Priestia megaterium: one gene and its partner. The main gene of each other region encodes a partner of the protein of the gene in region 2 in a complex. Links are inferred from orthologs where the notes say so. Each region holds a gene or a part of one and is shown on either strand. Other genes may lie near its edges. The genes, in order: trxA and trxB.

Region 1 (7,556 bases), 320 kb from region 2 along the record:
CTTTTTACCATAATAAAGATCCTCTTACATTTTATTAAAAAAATGCGTGAGAGGTTTTTTAGATTTGTATATAATAGTAGTAAAGAAAGAGGGGAAAGCATGAGCAATTTACAAACAGAATCACAGCAAGAACTTGAAGAGACGATGGAAACATTAGAACCTAATGCCGCAGCTGAAACAGAGAGAGCTCTTGATCACGTTCCATATTTTGGATACAGTCTTTTGCGTGACGTGTTGATTCCAGAGCTTCTTGGAGACGAAACGAATACCATCTCATACTGGGCAGGAAAACACCTTGCGCGTAAATATCCATTAAATACAATGGATGAAATCGTCGCTTTTTTTAAAGCAGCTTCCTGGGGAACACTGACGCTTGCCAAAAAAGATAAATATTCACTAGAGCTTGAGTTATCAGGTGATGTGGTCAGCAAAAGATTTCAGCAGGAAACTTGTTCATTTCATCTTGAGTCAGGATTTGTGGCTGAACAGATTCAGCGTCAAAACAACTGCCTAACAGAAGCCTACTTAACACCTAAAGAAAAGAACGGAAAAGTGCTGATTTCCGTGCAGTGGGACCGAAAAGATATCTTACCTACCGAAACCCGTGCGGAGCGTTATAAAAAGTAAGAAATACGTATATATAAAAGACGTGGAGATACCACGTCTTTTTTCTCTTCTTTATACTTGCACTGCCTGCTGCTCTTCTAATTCAAATGCTACGTGAAGCGTCTCAACAGCTTTTACCATATCAGCATGCGGTACAACTGTAGATACTTTAATTTCAGACGTGCTGACCATCTTCACTTCAATTTTCTCTCCTGCCAGCACTTCAAACATTTCGGCTGCAACACCTGGATTAGAAATCATGCCAGATCCCACAATCGATACTTTAGCCAGACCGCTTTCATGTTCAATACGCGTATACCCCAAAGTAGATTTATACTCTTTTAAGACGGCAAGAGCAGCTTCTACGTCTACAGTTTTAATAGAAAATGAGATAGAGAGGCGATTATTAGCCGTTACGTTTTGAATAATAATATCCACGTTTAACTGTTCTTTTGCTAATGCTGTAAAAATAGTAGAAAGAGTTTGTAACTCGTTGTTTAACCCTTCAATTGTCACCCGTGAAATATTATCTTCAAACGCAATTCCTCTTACGACTAAGTTTTGTTCCATTGAAACTTCCTCCTCAACAATCGTTCCATTCTCGTTTTCTAAGCTTGAACGCACTTCTAGCGGTACCTGATAATTTTTTGCAAACTCAACAGCGCGCGGATGCAGCACCCCTGCTCCTAAATTGGCTAATTCTAACATTTCGTCATATGAAATAGAATGAAGTTTACGAGCATCTTCTACGTAGCGCGGATCCGTCGTAAACACTCCTGTTACGTCTGTATAAATATCACATTTTGCAGCTTTTAGTGCCGCGGCAAGAGCTACTGCCGTCGTGTCAGAGCCGCCTCGACCTAATGTTGTAATGCTTCCATCTTCTGAACAGCCTTGGAATCCAGCTACTACTACGATTCGACCTCTATCTAATTGGCTTTGAATACGAGTCGTGTCAATGTGCTGGATTCGTGCATTGCTGTGAACTGCTTCTGTCTGGATACCAGCTTGCCAACCTGTTAGCGAAGTGGCTTCATGACCTTTGAATTGAAGAGCCATTGTTAACAGGGAAATCGTTACTTGTTCTCCAGTTGTAAGAAGCATATCCATTTCGCGTTTACTTGGACTGTCCGTAATATCACTTGCTAATTTCACCAGTGCATCTGTGGTTTTGCCCATTGCCGATACAACAACTACTACTTGGTTACCGCGCTCTGCTTCTTGAATAACACGGTTTGCTACATGTTGAATACGTTCAACAGAACCAACAGATGTTCCACCAAATTTTTGAACGATTAATGCCATAATTTTGTTCATTCCTTTTCAATAAATTTGCATATGCAGGATGATGAGAAGCTAAATTTTTTTACTCAGACAATAAAAAAAGCAATGAGATGAGCTCTCATTGCTTAACGAACGAAAATTATAAAACATAACCGTCCACTGCCGTGAGATAGCTCTCCAAGAATCTACATCTTGACAATCCTACGTTTATTCAACGCAGAACCAGCAATCATTACTATGAGGTAATGTTCACTTCGGCAAATTTCCCTTTCCGCATCGTTCATAAGGGCTCATACCCTTCCTGATGCGTACTGATTAAATTTGCACCTCTATCTTCACTTCATTTGATGAAGTGTCGTATGAAATTAGTTAATAGCTTATCAAATATTTTCTATTATTTCAAGACTATTTTTGCAATGTTTCATAAATTTTTTCAGCAATGTTCTGAGGAACACCTGAATTTCGAATATCTTCAATCGTTGCTTCTTTCAATTTTTTCACCGAACCAAAATGCTTTAACAAAGCTTTTTTACGCTTTTCTCCCACTCCCGGAATGTCGTCCAGAACTGACTGAAAAGCGGACTTAGAGCGCACTTGACGGTGGAAGGTAATCGCAAAGCGGTGAACTTCATCCTGAATTCGCTGAAGCAAATAAAATTCTTGACTATTGCGTTCAAGCGGTATGATTTGAGGAGGCTCACCAATCATCAGATTGGAGGTTCTGTGCTTATCATCTTTGACAAGACCTGCTGTAGGCACTAAAAGTCCCAATTCATTTTCGAGAACGTCCTGTACTGCAGCTAAATGCCCTTTGCCTCCATCTACAACAATTAAATCCGGAAGCGGAAGACCTTCTTTTAATGCTCTGGAATACCGTCTGCGAACGACTTCCCTCATGGAACTGTAATCATCTGGTCCCTTTACCGTCTTAATTTTATATTTGCGATATTCTTTCTTTTCCGGTTTCCCATCAACAAAAACAATCATCGCAGAAACTGGGTCTGTTCCTTGAATATTTGAGTTATCAAATGCTTCAATCCGATAAGGAGCGGCAATTCCAAGCTCTTCTCCTAACCGTTCAACTGCGCCAACTGTACGCTCTTCATCTCGTTCAATTAAATAGAATTTTTCACCGAGCGCAATTTTTGCATTTTTACACGCAAGTTCTACTAATTCTTTCTTTTTGCCTCGCTTTGGATGCTGAACCTCTACTTCTACTAACTTCTCAGCTAACTCTGCATCAATCGTTGCTGGAACCATCACTTCTTTTGGCTTAATATTTTTGGCATAAAACTGACCGATAAAAGTTAAGAAATCTTCTTCTGGCTCTTTATAAAAAGGAAACATAGAAACTTCTCGCTCAATTAATTTCCCTTGGCGAATAAAGAAAACTTGAACACACATCCAGCCTTTATCGTAAGAATAGCCAAACACATCTCGATTAACAAAATCATTAAACGTTACTTTTTGCTTTTCCATTGTCGCTTCGATATGAGCAATTTGATCTCGGTATTCTTTAGCCCGTTCAAAGTCAAGTTCTTCTGAAGCTTTTAACATTTTTTCAGTTAACTCTGTTTTGACATGCTCATATCCACCATTTAAAAACCGCGTGATATTTTCAATAATTTGTTTGTTTTGCTCTTCTTTTACCTCTTTTACGCAAGGAGCTAGACATTGCCCGATATGGTAATACAAACAAGGCCTATCTGGCATAGTGGAGCACTTTCTTAACGGATAAATGCGATCAAGAAGCCGCTTTGTTTCATTTGCTGCTTGAACATTAGGATAAGGACCGAAGTATTTCCCTTTATCTTTTTTTATTTTTCTTGTAATAACAAGTCGGGGCTGTTTTTCAGCTGTAATCTTAATAAACGGATAGCCCTTATCATCTTTAAGCATAATATTGTATTTTGGGTCATGCTTTTTAATTAAATTCATTTCTAAAATAAGCGCTTCTAAATTAGAAGATGTGACGATATATTCAAAGTCGACAATGTCGTTTACAAGTCGAAGCGTCTTTCCGTCATGAGATCCGGTAAAGTAGGAACGTACTCGATTTTTTAATACTTTTGCTTTTCCTACGTAAATGACCGTTCCATATTTATCTTTCATCAAGTAACAGCCGGGCTGATCCGGTAAAATAGCCAGCTTTTCTTTTAAATAATCGTTCATACTTTTCTCCTTCCTCTTCTCTTACTCTGTCCATCTATACAATCGCTTATGAAGCGTAACCTACATTCTTTCCTGTCTTAATACATGTACATAAGCTGGATTTATGGCGGTGTTCCTTACATCTAGTATAAAACAAACGAACGCATATTCGCTAAATAAAAGTATTCCCAAAAGAGAAAAAGTGGAGAAAAAGAAAAAAACCTAGCCTGAGCTAGGTTTTGACTTACGCGTGTTTATTAATTAATTCTGTTAATGCTTCTTTTGGTTGGAAACCAACTACTTGATCAACTTTCTCTCCATCTTTGAATAATACTAAAGTTGGGATACTCATAACACCAAATTTTCCAGCTGTTTCTTGATTTTCATCAACGTCTACTTTTACGATTTTAACTTTATCGTTAAGTTCGCCATCAATTTCTTCAAGAACTGGAGCAATCATTTTACAAGGGCCACACCATGGTGCCCAAAAGTCAACAAGCACTAGGCCTGATTTAATTTCATCTGTAAAGTTTTTATCTGTAGCATGTGCAATAGCCATTTTAATTCCTCCTAAATATATGCAATATCCAAATTCTACTCACAGTATATCACCTTCAAATAAGGTTTGCTAACTTTTTGCTTACATTTATACTGTTTATTCTCCGCTCTAGTTTGTACAATTTGCCTAAAAATATGCGTAGAAAATTTCGTTTCCCATGAGGCTGAGACCTGACTAAATGAATCCAAAGACGAACAAATAGTATACATGGGTTGAACCGCTTGCGACACCGCAGTTGATTTCCATGCAAGACTTCGCTTTTCTAGCAGGAGTCTTCGCCTTGCCCTCCAATCACCTGCTAGAAAGACCTACCCTGCGTTTACCCTAACAAAAAAACGAACCACTAATCAAAAATCTTGATCAACGGTTCGTTCTTCACTTCGTCTCAAATACTTTTGTCCGAGAATCTTACGCAGACTGTACTTTCAGCTTTTTAAATTCTTCCGTTAGCAGAGGCACTACTTCAAATAAATCTCCAACGATTCCGTAGTCAGCTACTTTAAAAATATTCGCTTCAGGATCTTTATTGATTGCAACAATAATTTTTGAATTTGACATACCTGCCAAATGCTGAATAGCACCTGAAATTCCGCAGGCAATGTATAAATCTGGTGTGACTACTTTGCCCGTCTGACCGATTTGAAGAGAATAGTCGCAGTAATCTGCATCGCACGCTCCGCGAGACGCTCCAACAGCTCCATTTAACACGTCCGCTAGTTCTTGGAGAGGTCCAAAACCTTCCGTGCTTTTTACACCTCGACCACCTGCAATCACGACTTTTGCTTCGGACAAATCAACCCCTTGCGTTGCTTTGCGTACGACTTCTTTTACAACAGTACGCAGGTTTTTGATTTCAACATTTAAATCCTCTACATCACCTGTACGCCCCTCATCTTTTGCAAGCGGTGAAATATTATTTGGACGAATCGTGACAAACGTAAAAGCATCGGTCATGATTTTCTTCTCAAATGCTTTACCAGAATAAATTGGGCGAGTGAAGACTACTTGATCCCCTCCCACTTCTACATCCGTCACATCCGAGATAAGTCCTTTGTCTAAGCGAGCTGCCAGTTTTGGCGCTAGATCTTTGCCAAGAGCCGTATGCCCAAATACGATAGCTTCAGGCTGTTCACTTTCAATGATGGCTAATAATGCCTGAGCGTAACCATCCGATGTGTAAGCAGCTAAATCTTCGTGCTCCGTCACAACAACTTTATCTGCTCCGTATGCAATAAGTTCTTCACTTAAAGATTTTACGTCCTTTCCTACTAACGCTGCAATAATTTCTCCCCCGTCAGCTACAGTAGACGCTGCGGAAATCGCTTCAAACGATACGTTTCGTAATCCCCCATCACGTGCTTCTCCAAGAACTAACACTTTGCGTCCCATTACAATACCCCCATTGTTTTGACTTTTGACTTATTAAATGACTTTTGCTTCCTTATGCAGTAAATTGACCAGCTCTGTTACTTGATCTTTTATATCTCCTTGTAATACGCGCCCCGCGTCTTTTTTCGGAGGTAAATAAATTTCAATTGTCTTTGTTTTTGCTTCTACATCATCTTCATCTAAATCTAAATCGTCTAATTCCACTTCAACCAACGGTTTCTTCTTCGCTTTCATAATCCCTGGAAGAGATGGATAGCGAGGCTCATTAAGTCCCTGCTGAGCTGTTACTAAAAGAGGAAGCGACGTTTCAATAACTTCCGAATCTCCTTCCACATCGCGTACAACCGTCACTTTTTCACCTTCAATATCCAGCTTTGTAATCGTTGTAATATAAGGGATTTCTAACTGTTCTGCTACGCGCGGTCCCACCTGGCCTGAACCTCCGTCAATCGCTACGTTTCCTGCTAAGATTAAATCAGGAGATTGCTCTTTTAAGTACTGTGCCAGCAGCCTAGAAGTCGTGTACTGATCGCCATCTTCTATGTCATCTTCCGTATTGATTAAAACCGCTTTATCTGCTCCCATAGCCAAAGCTGTTCGGAGTTCTTTTTCTGATTCTTCCCCTCCTACACTCACGACCGTAATCTCTCCGCCATGCTTTTCCTTTAGCTGAATAGCCTCTTCAACTGCATACTCATCGTAAGGATTAATAATAAATTCAGCTCCATCTTCAACAATTTGACCATTTTTTAGTGAAAGTTTCTCCTCTGTATCGAACGTTCTTTTTACTAACACATAAATATTCATTCAATTCCCCTCCTAAGCTTATTTTCCTAAAAATTTGGGCTGGCGCTTTTCAATAAAAGCGGCTACGCCTTCTTGAGCATCACGGCTTTTGAATACGCTTCCAAAAAATTGTGCTTCTTTTTTGATGCCGCTGTAATAAGCATCTGTTTTTACATGTTGAAGCAGCTGCAAAGTAGCTTTAACAGAGATTGGGCTTTTTTTGGCAATTTTTCTAGCAAGTAAAAATGTTTCATTGATAAGCTGACTTTCTTCAAAAGCTGCGTTTGCCAATCCTAACTCCACTGCCTCGCTGCCCGATATTGGATCACTTGTCAGCATCATCTCACAAGCCTTATGAACCCCTACATAACGAGGCAATCGCTGAGTTCCTCCAAACCCTGGTATAATTCCTAACTGAAGTTCAGGCAAGCCCAGCTTAGCATTTTCTGTTACCAAACGGATATGGCAGCTCATAGCAAGCTCTAATCCTCCGCCTAAAGCAGCTCCATGAATAGCTGCAATAACTGGTTTTGGGTAATTTTCAATATACTCAAAGAGCTCTTGGCCGTTAACAGCAAGTTTCTCGTAATCTTTTTCCTGCTGCAGTGATGTAAACTCTTTTATATCAGCTCCAGCACAAAAGAATTTCCCTTCGCCTTTAATGACGATAACCCTTGTCTCTTTGCTATCTTCTAAATGTTTTAAAACACTTGAAAGATCTTTTAATAAATCTTGAGACAAAGCGTTAGCAGGTTGTCTATTCAACGTAATGAAGCTTATT
Region 2 (7,531 bases):
TGATAATTTCATGACTGCTGAACGCGCTTTAGAATACGGTCTAATTGACAAAGTATTAGAAAACGACCCTAAATAAGAAAAAAGCCTTTCCCACTTTGGGAAAGGCTTTTTTATGCATCGTTCTCTACGTAAGCGACTAACGCATCCATTGCTTCTTTTTCATCTACCCCTTCAACAATGAGCGTAATAAGAGAACCGTTATTAATCGCTAAGCTCATTAACCCCATGATACTTTTAGCGTTGACTACTTTCTCATCTTTCTTCAAGTACACATCAGATGTAAAACGAGTTGCTTCTTGCACGAATAGTGCCGCAACACGAGCTTGTAATCCCGTTTTTAATTTTACTTCTACTTGTTTTTCCATGATAAAATCCTCCCCCTTGCAATTCCCCTTATGTGACTGGCTGACCGGCGCGAAGCTTGTCTGCTATTTGGTCAATTTTACGCAATCGATGGTTAATGCCTGATTTGCTAATTTGACCTCCAGATACCATCTCACCAAGCTCCTTTAACGTAACGTCTTGATATTCCACACGCAAACGAGCAATTTCTCTCAGCTTTTCTGGTAAGATATCTAATCCAGCTGTTTCATCAATATAACGAATGTTTTCCACTTGACGAATGGCCGCTCCGATTGTTTTGTTTAAGTTAGCTGTTTCACAATTAACTAAGCGATTAACGGAATTTCGCATATCTCGGACAATTCTTACATCCTCAAACCGTAAAAGAGCGTTATGGGCTCCAATGATATTTAGAAACTCCGTAATTTTTTCAGCTTCTTTCAAATAGTTAATATAGCCTTTTTTTCGTTCTAATGTTTTACTATTCAATTGAAATTCGTTCATTAAATTGCATAAAGCTTCGTTGTGCTCTTCATACAATGAAAAGATTTCAAGATGGTACGATGATGTCTCCGGGTTATTAATAGAGCCGCCGGCTAAAAATGCGCCTCTTAAGTAGGATCGCTTACAGCATTTCTTTTGTACTAGCTCTGGTGAAATACGATGTGTAAACGTGAATCCTTCTTCTACAATTTTTAAGTCTTCCAAAAGCATTCTTGTTTTCTCTACTAATCGAACAATATACACATTGTTTTTCTTCAGCCGCATTTTCTTACGTACAAGCAGTTCTACTGACACATCATAATTTTTCTTAAGCAGGACATAAATGCGTCGAGCAATCGCTGCATTTTCAGTTTGGACATCAACTGTGAATTTTTTATTCGAAAAAGAAAGTGAACCATTCATTCGAATTAATGCAGAGAGCTCTGCTTTTGCACAGCAATCCTTGACTTCTAAATTCGTTAACTCTTTTTTTGTTTCTGATGCAAATGACATAACTTCACCTCCAATCTACATACAGAAATAGTGTTAAACACCAGTATTCGCTTTACCTTGCAGCGATGTCAGCATAGAATACACAAGCTTTGCTACTTTTTTTGTATCATGCCTAATTACGCTGCCGTCATACTGAATAATTTGATCTTCAATCACTTCTAAACCTAATTTTAGCAATACTTCACGGTCATATTCTACAGGCTGAGCCTGCTCTACTTGATATTTCTTTTTTAAAGGTGCCGGAATAGGTGCATTATTGACAATAATCGCATCTAAAAACGCACACGGCATATGGTTGTAAAGCGCTTTAATATGATCACTTGCCTTAAAATCCAATGTCTCACCCGGCTGCGTCATCACGTTGCACACGTACACTTTCTTTGCTTTTGTCGAACAAAGCTCATTACAAATATCTTGCACCAGTAAATTCGGCAAAATACTTGTATAAAGACTTCCCGGCCCCAATACAATTAAATCAGCGCGTCGAATAGCTTTTATTGTCTCGATAAGCGGTTTCACATCGGCAGGCGATAAAAACACTTTATTAATTTTTTTATTAACTTCTGGAATTTTAGATTCACCTGTTACGATGGATCCATCTTGCATCTCCGCATGCAGCACAACACTTTGATTAGCTGCCGGAAGCACTTTCCCTCTGACGTTTAGTACTTTGCTCATTTCTCGTATAGCATGCACAAAATCGCCAGTAATAGACGTCATAGCTGCAAGCAACAAATTGCCAAGAGAATGGCCTGTAAGCTCATTTCCTGTATCAAATCGATGTTGAAAAAGCTCTTCAACTAGTGGCTCTACATCAGATAAAGCAGCTAGCACATTTCGAATATCACCAGGAGCAGGGATTTCAAGTTCATCGCGCAATCGGCCAGAACTTCCCCCGTCGTCTGCTACGGTTACGATGGCTGTAAGATCAAGAGGGTATTCCTTCAACCCTCTTAACAGCACTGGTAAACCCGTTCCTCCCCCAATGACGACAACTTTTGGAAGCTGTTCACTGCTCATCTATGATTTTCCTTTCTCCTCTCAATGTCACGATGAGAAATATGAGTTTTGTATTCATTCTGGAAATGGTGACCTAAATATTCAGCTAATGTGACGGAGCGATGCTGTCCCCCTGTACACCCTATAGCGATGACCAGCTGGCTTTTACCTTCTCGCTTGTACTGCGGAAGCATAAACGAAAGTAGGTCTACTACTTTTTCAATGAACTTTTGAGTTTCCGTCCATTTTAATACGTAAGAAGAGACCTCTTCTTCAAGCCCTGTTTTAGGACGCATATGGTCAATATAGTGAGGGTTTGGCAAAAAGCGCACATCAAAGACTAAGTCAGCGTCAATAGGCACCCCGTATTTAAAACCAAATGACATCACATTAACAGTAAAAACTTGTGAAGCGTGCGAAGAAAACTGAGTTAAAATCTTTTCTCTAAGCTCTCTTGGCTTTAACTCTGATGTCTCATAAATAAGCTGAGCTCTTCCTTTTAACTCCTCAAGTAGCTCCCGTTCCATACCAATTCCTTCTAACGGTAAACCCGAAGGAGCTAGCGGATGTGAACGTCTCGTTTCTTTGTAGCGCGTCACCAGTACAGAATCTTTTGCATCTAAAAATAAAATTTGTGGCGTGACCCACGTTGTTTCACTCATGTTATCTAATGCTTCAAATAGGCTTTCAAAAAACTCTCTGCCTCGCAAATCCATAACAAGAGCAACTTTATTCATTTTATTCCCTGACTCTTTCATGAGTTCCAAAAATTTCGGTAGCAATGTAGGGGGTAAATTATCTACACAAAAGAACCCTAAATCTTCAAAACTCTGAATTGCTACTGTTTTTCCTGCACCTGACATTCCAGTAATAATCACTAATTGAATATCGCTTACAGACCCAGTACTCATTTTTCATCCCCCTCAATCTATGCATACATGTCTATTTATCATTAACAAGGATCAATTCGATAAGATAATAACTCGAAATCCGTTGTATACGTAAAGTTGCCATAAATAACACCCGACCCTTTTGCTACATAATCGATAATGTGATGATCTCCCGGGGCCATCGGCAATTCACTTACTTCACTCAAATTATGCCAACCGAGTTTGCCTTCTTCTGATTCTAGCACATTTGTCCCATCAAAATCTGTAGCAAAAAAAGTAAACATCATCCACTCAGATGAAATTTGATCGTTTTCTTTCATCGTAAATGTAAAAATACCTTTTACAGTGGGATTTTTCAAATAAATTCCTGTTTCTTCACGAAATTCTCTTACAACAGAGTCTTTTACAGATTCTCCTTGCTCCATTTTCCCACCCGGGGCCACCCACCAGTTTCTTCGTGGCTTTTGAAGCAACAATACTTTATCGTCTTTCATTAATACACAATTTGTGACCCTTTGCATGTTTTCCACCTCATCATATGTATACTGACATTTTCTTTTATTATACTACGAAACAAACTTCTCTCACAACGGAGATGAACTAACTATTACTAAATTTTCTGAAAATAAAAACTTGCTGTTATATACGTAAATTCAATCTGTTATAGTCAAAAAAAAGAGGCATAGGAACACGTCCTATGCCCGACATACATATATTTTATAAAAGGGGGTCAATTACTATCTATATAGTACCCCATCAATGTTTCACAGGTGTTACAGAACAGTTAAAACCGAATTACGTTTTGTAAACGATTGATTTCAGCCTTATTGCTGAATAGCTTTTAACTTTTCTTTTAACTCTTCTACATAGTGCTGAGCCGCTTGAGCAGCAATGCTGCCATCACCTGTAGCTGTTACAATTTGACGAAGAGCCTTTTCACGAACGTCTCCAGCTGCGAACACACCTGGTACTTTTGTTTCCATTTGCTCGTTCGTTTCAATATATCCTTCTTTATTCGTGATGTTTAGGCTTTCGAATGGTTTTGTTAGTGGAACCATTCCAACATAAATGAATACGCCGTCCGCACCAAACTCGCGCTCTTCACCTGTTTTTGTGTCTACTAACGTTACGCTGCCTACTTTACCGTCTTTTTCATTTACTTCTTTGACTGTTGTATTCCAAATAAAATCAACTTTTTCGTTGTCAAATGCACGCTGCTGTAGGATTTTCTGCGCGCGAAGCTCATCGCGTCGGTGAATAATTGTTACTTTTGTTGCGAAGCGTGTTAAATATACGCCTTCCTCAACCGCAGAGTCTCCACCGCCTACAACGACTAGCTCTTTACCTTTAAAGAATGCACCGTCACATACAGCACAATAAGATACGCCGCGGCCGCCTAGTTCTTTTTCTCCTGGCGCACCTAATTTTTTATATTCAGCACCAGTAGCAACGATTACTGAACGTGTTTTATATTCTTTGCTGCCTGCACGAACTGTCTTGTATTCTTCTCCGTCGATGATTTCTTTAATATCACCGTACGCATATTCCGCACCGAATTTTTTTGCATGCTCAAACATTTTGTTAGAAAGGTCAGGACCAAGGATATGATCATAACCTGGATAGTTTTCTACATCTTCCGTATTAGCCATTTGACCGCCTGGAATTCCGCGTTCAATCATTAGTGTTGATAAATCTGCACGAGATGTATATACAGCAGCAGTCATACCTGCTGGACCTGCCCCAATAATAATGACATCATAAATTTTTTCTTCTGTCATTTCTTTACACTCCTTCTAGGAAATTCCTTCGTAGTTGATTCCAAATTTATGGATAATTATTTCGTTACCACTATCCTAATATGTTCTTCCTATTATCGTCTATTTTTTTGCTCAATTTAATAACGTATTCACAATTTTACTGTACTTTCTAACTGTTGCAGCCGAAATGGAATATTGTTTTGCCGCATCGGCTTGAGTAATAGACTGGTTTTGTTCTTTCGCCCATATATATGTGACGGCTGCAGCCCATGCATTTACGTTCACATGCTGAAAATCATAGGATTGTTTATATACCTGTACATATACATAAAACCAAAAGCTTAAAAGATCCTGGGTATCACTTTCAGTCTGCGATTCCATCTCCAGTTCAATAACATCTGCCACCTCAAAAATCACATGTTGTTTATCCTGCCATACATACGTATATACTTCATCCAAAAGTGTACTCATATGTATGGACGATTTGATTTCTTCTAAAAGAAGCAGACGCTGCTGTTCAGGAAGCTTTTTTGCCATATACAAGCTGTAAAGCTGATCGTGAACATTGTTTGTTGCACACTTCTTTTTCGCTGTAACATCCACTTTCGATTGAAAAACCTTCGCAGCTTTTTGACTGATGCGCCAAGGCTCCTCTCCTTCTTTATCAGGAACGTCTTCCAATGCCAGCTTCCACATTTCTTTAGAGAAGGCTTCATGTCCAGTATAGTAAGAGGCGTATGAAAGCCAATAATGAAATGAGTTGTCTCCTTGAAAACCTTGTGTATAAAGCTTTTTTAACCATCTGTATGATAGTTTGTATTGACCAATCAACGCAAATGTTGCTCCAAGCTTATAGCGGTGTTCAAATGACATCGGATAAACGCGGCTAAGCCCGTCTGTAAGCTCCTCAACTTCTTTATGCTTATGGCAATAATAATAGAAAATCAGCTGATTGCATAACGCATGAAGATTTCCAGGGTTTTTCTCCAATACTTCATTCAGCAAATCCATTGCCTCATCAATTTTATTTAAATAAAAATAAGCTAACGCTAAATTATTATATGCAGACCAGAATTCTGGATACTCATCAATTATTTCAGTTAACAAATCCACTGCTTCTTCAAAATTCGTTGCTTCAAGCAGTCGTTTTGCTTGTTCTTGTTTTATAATCAGCATGTCGCCTAGCTGATTTTTAGGCTCTTCATCTTCTTCATCCACATCAATTGATAGTAAATCTAACAGATCTGTAGCCGATCGAAAGAGGTCACCATTTGGAAAATGCTCAATGTAATACATCGCGTATTTTTTTGATTCTTCAAACAGTCCAAGATGCGCATAGCTGTTGGCTATATAGTAGTAACAGCTTCCTAATGTATCGTCCATATGATGAATCACATGGAGAAAAAGCTCGTTGGCATCTTGATAATCTCCCTGCTCCGTTAAAGCTACTCCAACGTTTGTAAGAAGCTGTGGATTACGGGCATTTTCTTTGTTTGCACGCGTTAAATACTTGAGCGCTTTATCTGACTCCTCTTCTTCAAACGCCTGCAGCGCTTTTTCGAAATAGAAGTCACCCGTTTGCGAAAATGGAATTACTTGTGCCATTTTTTGAATTACTTTTGAGTGTTTTTCCATTAAGCCCTCCAAATAAGTTGATAATTTCGACGTTCGTAGTATATCACATTTGCCAAGAAGTTTAATACCTCTATTCAAAAAAGGAGCCTGCAAGCAGTCGTTTCTTGACGCAAATAAGAGAAGGTTTTGCCTCTTTTATCTAAAATGAGACAACTCCTTCTCTCCTTTCACTATGTAGCTATTAGCTAGAGTGACGTTCCTTTAATACTGATAGGACATCGTCCAAAGGCAGCTTTTGCTCACGAAGTAAAACAAGTACGTGGTACAGTAAATCCGCAACTTCCCACTTCAGCTCATCATGGTCACGATTTTTTGCTGCAATAATCACTTCACCTGCTTCTTCTCCTACTTTTTTGAGGATTTTATCTACGCCTTTATCGAACAAGTACGTCGTATAAGCTCCTTCTGGCATTTCAGCTTCACGCTTAGCAATCACTTCTTCTAGCTCATTAATAATAGCAAACCGATTATCATTTTGTTTATTTTCGCCAAGAATTGTTTCATTAAAACAGCTGTAAGCCCCCGTATGACAAGCAGGACCTTGAGGCTCCACTTTTACAACAAGAGAATCAGCATCACAGTCATATGCCATGCTCACAATTTTTTGTGTGTTCCCAGAGGTTGCGCCCTTGTGCCATAACTCTTGTCGAGAACGGCTGTAAAACCATGTTTCACGTGTATCAATTGATTTTTGAAGTGATTCTTCGTTCATATAAGCCAATGTTAAAACTTCTTTACTCACAGCATCTTGTACAATAGCTGGCACAAGTCCATCACTGTTGAATTTAATGTTTTCAATCGTCATCGAATGCTCACTCCTTGTTGTTTTGCATAGCTTTTAATTTCTTTTACAGATGTTTCTTTATAGTGAAAGATTGAAGCCGCCAAAGCCGCGTCAGCTTCTCCTTTTTC

What was found.
Region 1: the proteins of trxB (region 2) and trxA are in contact, whole or in part, in a crystal structure (PDB 1F6M), measured with the Escherichia coli proteins. The link is inferred for Priestia megaterium from one-to-one orthologs.

Annotation. Positions count from the first base shown.
Region 1 is NZ_CP023317.1:4,476,746-4,484,301, forward strand. The notes cover bases 2,944-5,718. They hold trxA (thioredoxin), read right to left. Parts: upstream 4,601-5,718; coding sequence 4,286-4,600; downstream 2,944-4,285. Other genes in these bases: uvrC (excinuclease ABC subunit UvrC), read right to left, coding at 2,944-4,062; CEQ83_RS22960 (electron transfer flavoprotein subunit alpha/FixB family protein), read right to left, coding at 5,009-5,718. In the rest of the region: CEQ83_RS22940 (YslB family protein), read left to right, coding at 100-627; CEQ83_RS22945 (aspartate kinase), read right to left, coding at 679-1,911; more of uvrC, read right to left, coding at 2,296-2,943; more of CEQ83_RS22960, read right to left, coding at 5,719-5,989; CEQ83_RS22965 (electron transfer flavoprotein subunit beta/FixA family protein), read right to left, coding at 6,023-6,796; CEQ83_RS22970 (enoyl-CoA hydratase), read right to left, coding at 6,815-7,556. UniProt on the Escherichia coli protein: Participates in various redox reactions through the reversible oxidation of its active center dithiol to a disulfide and catalyzes dithiol-disulfide exchange reactions.
Region 2 is NZ_CP023317.1:4,791,730-4,799,260, forward strand. What follows is about bases 3,029-5,778. They hold trxB (thioredoxin-disulfide reductase), read right to left. Parts: upstream 5,006-5,778; coding sequence 4,052-5,005; downstream 3,029-4,051. Other genes in these bases: rapZ (RNase adapter RapZ), read right to left, coding at 3,029-3,248; CEQ83_RS24640 (8-oxo-dGTP diphosphatase), read right to left, coding at 3,290-3,748; CEQ83_RS24650 (tetratricopeptide repeat protein), read right to left, coding at 5,117-5,778. Outside these bases: ATP-dependent Clp endopeptidase proteolytic subunit ClpP, read left to right, coding at 1-76; CEQ83_RS24620 (HPr family phosphocarrier protein), read right to left, coding at 111-365; DNA-binding protein WhiA, read right to left, coding at 394-1,338; CEQ83_RS24630 (gluconeogenesis factor YvcK family protein), read right to left, coding at 1,372-2,358; more of rapZ, read right to left, coding at 2,355-3,028; more of CEQ83_RS24650, read right to left, coding at 5,779-6,619; bifunctional phosphoribosyl-AMP cyclohydrolase/phosphoribosyl-ATP diphosphatase HisIE, read right to left, coding at 6,801-7,424; imidazole glycerol phosphate synthase subunit HisF, read right to left, coding at 7,421-7,531.